Rheinheimera salexigens: one gene and its partner. Each later gene encodes a partner of the first gene's protein in a complex. Links are inferred from orthologs where the notes say so. Each region holds a gene or a part of one and is shown in the gene's direction. Other genes may lie near its edges.

Region 1 (3,229 bases):
CCACTAGTACGGTGCAGGCTAATGTTGCTGACAGCGCATCCGAAAACACCGTAAGTAGCAACGCTGCTGATAATAAGCATAACGAAGAGTTAGATAAGTTGATTGATCGTTACCGGAGTAAAAAATAATGTTGTGGCCTTTAATGATCGCTAGTGGCGTTATGCTACTCATTTGTGCGTTATGCCTGTTTTGGCCACGACGTAGTCGTCAACAAAGTTTATCTAACACGGCGTTATTTGAACAGAGGCTACAAGCCTTAGCTTTAGCGCGGGATAATGGTGAATTAGCCGAGTCAGATTTTGTACAGGCGGCTAATGAATTAAAGTTACAGTTTGTCAGTACTCAGCCGCAATCGACGGCTAACAATATTACGATGAGTCGCTTACTAGCGGGCTTAATGTTAGTAGCTATAATGGTTATTGTTGGCGGCGTTTATGCTTTTAACGGTAACTATAGCCAATTACAACAATGGCAATTAGCGCAAGACAACTTACAACTATATGGTGAGCGAGCGTTATTGCAACAAGGTGAGCCGTTATCTGCTGAAGAAGTTGAACTGTTTGCTTTAGCATTACGTACTAAACTAGCTAAAGAAGGTGATGATGCTATTGCTTGGATGTTGCTAGGCCGTATTCGTTTATCACAAGGTTTTCCTGAACAAGCCGTTGATGCTTTTGAAAAAGCCCTAGCCATATCGCCAGATCGCACTGCCGTATTACTCAGTTATAGCCAAGCCTTAATTATTGTTGGCGATGAGCAAAGTTTAGCCTTAGCCGGTCGGGCAGTGGCTAGAGTGCTAATTAACGAGCCAAAAAACAGTGATGCGCTATCATTAATGGCGCTAATTGCTTATGAAAACGGTGACATGGAACAAGCTAAACAAGCATGGATAGTATTATTAGCAGAGTTAGAGACTGATGACCCACGCTATGCGGCCGTGCAACAACGGTTAAGTGAGTTAGGTGTCGATGTACAAGTTGATACACGGCGCATTACCGTTGATTTATTTGTTGACCCAGCTTTGCAGCAAGCCAATCCTGAGGCGACTTTATTTTTATTCGCCAGAGCAAAAGAAGGCCCAGCATTACCGTTAGCGGTGCAGCGCATACCGTTAGTGGCTGGTCAACAGCAATTGGTTTTACAAGAGTCGATGGCGATGCAACCAGGCTGGAGTTTAGCCAATGCGGAACAAATAGAAGTCGTGGCTCGGATGTCGATATCGGGCACGGTTGAGCAGCGTCCTGGTGACGTACAAGCCGTATCGGATGTGTTGTCTTTTGAACAACCACAAATTTCAATTAAGTTAACGCTGGAACCGTAATATGGCAGCATTAAAACAAGTTATTAGTACCGCATCACTGCTGCTGTTGTTAGCGGGCTGTGCAAGTAACACTGCGCCACAGGCAACAGATAATGCTGCAGCGCCTTTAACGGCAAATCCTTACGTTGATGAGCGTGATCCGCTGGAAAGCTTTAACCGCAGCATGTGGGACTTTAACTATGATGTACTGGATCATTATCTGTTAAGACCGGCCACTGTCGGTTATATGGCAGTAGTACCTAAACCTGCGCGTAAAGGTTTACGTAATGCCAGTAATAATTTATCTGAACCGGTAAACTTTCTTAATGGCGCCTTACAGGCTAAGCCTAATAGCACAGCTATTAGTGCGGCACGATTTTTAGTTAACAGTACCTTAGGCATATTTGGTTTATTTGACGTTGCTAGCCATATTGGTTTAGCCGAGCAAGATGAAGACTTTGATCAAACCTTAGCGGTGTGGGGTGTGGGTGACGGGGCTTATGTTATGGTACCTGGCCTAGGGCCCGATACTGCAAGGGGCTTAGTTGGCCGAGCAGGCGATACTTGGTACTCACCGTTATCGTTATTAAGCTTGCCTTTAACCATTACTAAGTTTGCTATTAATGCCCTAGATAGCCGTGAGCAAATGATGTCGATGGAACAATTGCTGGAAGAGTCGCTTGACCCTTATGCATTTGTTAAAGAATCTTACTATCAACGCTTATTATTTAAAATTTATGATGGTAATCCGCCAAAATCTGCTGAGCCGGAAATTGATGAAGATATCTTCGATGATTTATTAGATGATTGGTAAAGCGACAATCTAGTATTAATATGCAAAAACGGCTTAAAAGCTTTATAAAGAGCGATTAAGCCGTTTTTTTATGTCGGTTTTATTACCGGTTTTTAAAAGTAACGGGTGCGATTACTCGTAGCGTAAGGCATCAATAGGTTGTAATTTTGCAGCTTTTGTTGCGGGGTAATAGCCAAAAAACACCCCGATTAAGCATGAAAAACCTAAGCTCATTAACACTACTTCAGGTTGAATAATCGCCGTGTAGCCCAAAAAGTGAGCTAAGCCTTGGGTTACCGCAACGGCGAGTAATAATCCGATTAAGCCACCCATACCACAGAGTAATACCGCTTCAATTAAAAACTGCTTTAAAATTACTTTTGGCTCTGCACCTACAGCCATACGTAAACCAATTTCGCGGGTACGCTCTGTCACCGACACCAACATAATATTCATAATGCCGATACCGCCCACTAGTAGCGAGACCGAAGCCACAGCGGCTAACAAACCATTAAATATTTGCATGGTTTCTGAGCGGGTACTAATCATTTGCGATAAGTTAAAAATACGAAAGGATGTCTCGCCAGTGGTACTGCGTAAACGCTGGCTTAATAAGCTTTCCATTTCTTGCTGCACAAAGTCCATATCTTGCTCGTGCTCTACTTGAACAATAATACTGCGAATGGCGGTGGGGCTAGATAACGTCATGCCAGCAATGCGTTTGCGTACGGTGCTTAATGGCATGAAAATTAAATCATCTTGATCATTGCCTTGCGTATTTTGGCCTTTAGTATTCAATACACCAATAATGGTTACTGGGATTTTATTCACCCGTACGGTTTGGCCAATAGGATCGCTTTCGCCAAATAACTCGCGCTTAACGGTTTGGCCAATAATGGCGACGCGTGCCGCGGTATTAAGCTCGGTAGGGCTAAATTCTCTACCTGATACTACAGACCAACTTTGGGCCGCAAAAATACGATTATCAACGCCGTTAATTTCGGGCGCCCAATTCATATTGCCATAGATAAGCTGACCGCTAGCGCGCAGTGTCGGCGCCGCCACGTTCACTTGGGGGATTTGTTGCTCTATGGCTAACGCATCTTGTTCGGTTAAGCCCTGACTGGTACCTGACG
Region 2 (3,062 bases), 2.2 Mb from region 1 along the record:
CGCAATTTTCCGCTGTTAATGCGCCAGTTATATGTAGTCGGTGTGCTGTCGTTACTGATTATTGTCGTATCAGGCCTATTTATTGGTATGGTGCTTGCGTTGCAAGGCTATACGGTGCTGGTTAAGTTTGGTGCCGAACAAATGCTGGGGCCTTTAGTCGCCTTAAGCTTATTGCGCGAACTAGGCCCAGTGGTAACAGCGCTATTGTTCGCGGGTCGTGCCGGTAGTGCACTAACCGCAGAAATTGGCTTAATGAAAGCAACCGAGCAGCTATCGAGTATGGAAATGATGGCGGTCGATCCATTACGCCGTATTATTGCCCCGCGCTTTTGGGCGGGTGTAATTAGTATGCCGTTATTAGCGTTAATTTTTAACGCTGTTGGTATCTTAGGCGGCCACTTAGTTGGCGTCGAATGGTTAGGTGTAGATGGCGGCGGTTATTGGTCAGCTATGCAAGCAAACGTCGATTTATATCAGGATATTATGAATGGCGTGATTAAGAGTTTTGTATTTGCAATTATCGTCGTATGGATTGCTTTACACAAAGGTTATGACGCTGTACCCACTTCTGAGGGGATTAGCCGAGCCACAACTGAAACGGTCGTAACAGCATCTTTAACCGTGCTGGCCTTCGATTTTATTTTAACTGCAATTATGTTTGGTGGATAAGATGACCACGCGGAAAATTGAATTACTCGTCGGCAGCTTTATAGTGTTAGCCATAGCTGCATTTTTTATGTTGGCATTAAATGTTGCTAATAGCGGTGTAGGTGGCGGTAGCGATACCTACTTATTACAAGCTAGGTTTGATAATATCGGTGGCTTAAAAGTACGCTCGCCGGTAAAAGTGGGCGGAGTCGTTGTTGGTCGAGTGACCGCAATAAACTTAGATACTAGCCGCTATACGCCGGTTGTTAGCATAGCCATTAATAGTGCTTATAGTAACTTTCCTGAAACTAGCTCGTTGGCCATTTTAACCTCTGGTTTATTGGGCGAGCAGTATTTGGGGCTGCAACCTGGCTTTATAGATGAAACCGTTGAAATATTGGCTGACGGTGACTATATCGAAGATACCAAGTCAGCCATTGTGCTGGAAGAATTAATCGGCCAATTCTTATTTAATCGAGGAAGCTAATCTATGAAACTAACAACCTTAATAATGGGCGTGCTTATTAGTTGTTGCAGCCTTGTTTTTTCTGCACAAGCAGAGGTGGAAACTTATACCGATCCTTACAAAATGATGGAAGTGGTCGCGGACAAAACCTTTAGCCGGATGGCAAAAGATAAGCTTAAAGTGGAAGCCGATCCAGATTATTTACGGGTTATTGTCAATGAAGAACTGGTACCTTATATTGATAGCCGATATGCCGCACTTCGGGTTATCGGTAATAGTGCTGATTTGCGCAATATGCCGCGTGAAGACTTATTAGCCTTTGTTGATGCGTTTCAAGAATATATGGTCGCTACTTATGCTGGTGTCTTTACCCAGTATACTGATCAAAAAGTGATGATTGAACCAGCTTCTGATATTGGTAATCAAAAAATTATTAGTATTAAAACGCGTGTTATCGATCCGGGTAAACCTGATATTAATATTGAGTTTAAATTACGCCGAGGCAAAAACAGTGATACCTGGTTAGTATTTGATATGGTTGCCGAAGGCATTTCACTGCTGGACAGTAAGCGGGCAGAGCTAAGCAATATCATTCGCCAGCAAGGTTTACCCAGTGTGACTAGCCTTTTACTTGAAAAAGCCAAGGCGCCAATTCAAAAGGCTGAACAGAAGTGAGACTTGAGATAACAGCTGAGGGTAATCGCTTTCGTTTTGACGGCGCACTAAATCGTGATACGTTAATGCTGTATTCACCCTTTAAGTTGTTAAATACGGTAACACAAAGGGTACAGTTTGATTTTTCAGCATTAACAGTGGTTGATACTGCAGGCTTAGCGTGGTTGCTCCAGCAATTAGCCCAAGCCCAAGCGACTGGCTTAAAAATTGAGTTGTGTAATGTCCCACAGCAGCTGTTATCATTGGCTGATGTGAGTGCAGTAAGGGCGTTATTGCCAATTGTTGAGTAAGGTTGAACTTTGGATATTAAGCAATTAGAACATTTATTATTAGAGCAGCTAGCGTTAGCAGAAGTGTATGTTAAGGCTGAGGGTACCAATTATAATGTGATTGCAGTTGGCAGCTGTTTTGCCGATGTTAGTCGGGTAAAACAGCAGCAAATGGTGTATGCACCTTTAATGGACGCAATCGCTGATGGCAGAATACACGCTGTTAGCATCAAGACCTTTACGCCAGAACAATGGCGTAGAGAAAAACTTTTAAATCCTCCAGCGTAGTATTATATGCAACAATTTCTTGTAACAGGTGGCCAACCCTTGCAGGGTAATGTGACCATCTCTGGGGCCAAAAATGCCGCCCTGCCAATTTTATTTGCGAGCTTGTTATCAGCATCAACGAGCACTATTCGCAATGTGCCTAAATTAAAAGATATCGAAACAACCATTAAACTTTTGCAACTTTTTGGTGCTGAAGTTAGCTTTGCAGATAACGTGGTTACGGTCGATGGTGCGGGTGTAAACAACCAATTCGCACCGTACGAGTTAGTAAAAACCATGCGTGCATCTATTCTTGCGCTAGGGCCTCTGTTAAGCCGTTTTGGTAAAGCTGAAGTGTCATTACCCGGTGGTTGCGCTATTGGTGCTAGGCCTGTCAATTTACATATTGACGGTTTACGCAAAATGGGCGCAGAAATCGTAGTTGAAAATGGCTATATTAAAGCCACTTCAAAAGGCTTAAAAGGTGCCAACATTATTATGGATATGGTCAGTGTTACTGGCACAGAAAACCTAATGATGGCGGCTGTTTTAGCCGACGGTATCACCACCATAGACAATGCGGCTCGTGAACCTGAAGTGGTTGATTTAGCCGTTTATTTAAATAGCATGGGTGCCAAAATTACTGGCGCAGGTACTGATACGATTACCATTGAAGGTATCAAGTCGTTGCATACAGCTGAACATAGCGTACTGCCAGATCGTATTGAAACCGGTAC

Evidence for each region.
Region 2: the proteins of BI198_RS12220 (region 1) and BI198_RS02710 are in contact, whole or in part, in a cryo-EM structure (PDB 8I8X), measured with the Escherichia coli proteins. The link is inferred for Rheinheimera salexigens from one-to-one orthologs.

What each region holds. Positions count from the first base shown.
Region 1 is NZ_MKEK01000001.1:2,694,731-2,697,959, reverse strand. What follows is about bases 322-3,218. They hold BI198_RS12220 (MlaA family lipoprotein), read left to right. Parts: upstream 322-1,322; coding sequence 1,323-2,114; downstream 2,115-3,218. Other genes in these bases: BI198_RS12215 (ABC transporter permease), read right to left, coding at 2,226-3,218; ccmI (c-type cytochrome biogenesis protein CcmI), read left to right, coding at 322-1,321. Also shown: BI198_RS12230 (cytochrome c-type biogenesis protein), read left to right, coding at 1-128; more of ccmI, read left to right, coding at 128-321; more of BI198_RS12215, read right to left, coding at 3,219-3,229. UniProt on the Escherichia coli protein: Involved in a phospholipid transport pathway that maintains lipid asymmetry in the outer membrane by retrograde trafficking of phospholipids from the outer membrane to the inner membrane.
Region 2 is NZ_MKEK01000001.1:535,656-538,717, forward strand. Bases 234-2,963 are described here. They hold BI198_RS02710 (MlaC/ttg2D family ABC transporter substrate-binding protein), read left to right. Parts: upstream 234-1,138; coding sequence 1,139-1,789; downstream 1,790-2,963. Other genes in these bases: mlaE (lipid asymmetry maintenance ABC transporter permease subunit MlaE), read left to right, coding at 234-669; mlaD (outer membrane lipid asymmetry maintenance protein MlaD), read left to right, coding at 671-1,135; BI198_RS02715 (STAS domain-containing protein), read left to right, coding at 1,786-2,079; BI198_RS02720 (BolA family protein), read left to right, coding at 2,089-2,346; murA (UDP-N-acetylglucosamine 1-carboxyvinyltransferase), read left to right, coding at 2,353-2,963. Also shown: more of mlaE, read left to right, coding at 1-233; more of murA, read left to right, coding at 2,964-3,062. UniProt on the Escherichia coli protein: Involved in a phospholipid transport pathway that maintains lipid asymmetry in the outer membrane by retrograde trafficking of phospholipids from the outer membrane to the inner membrane.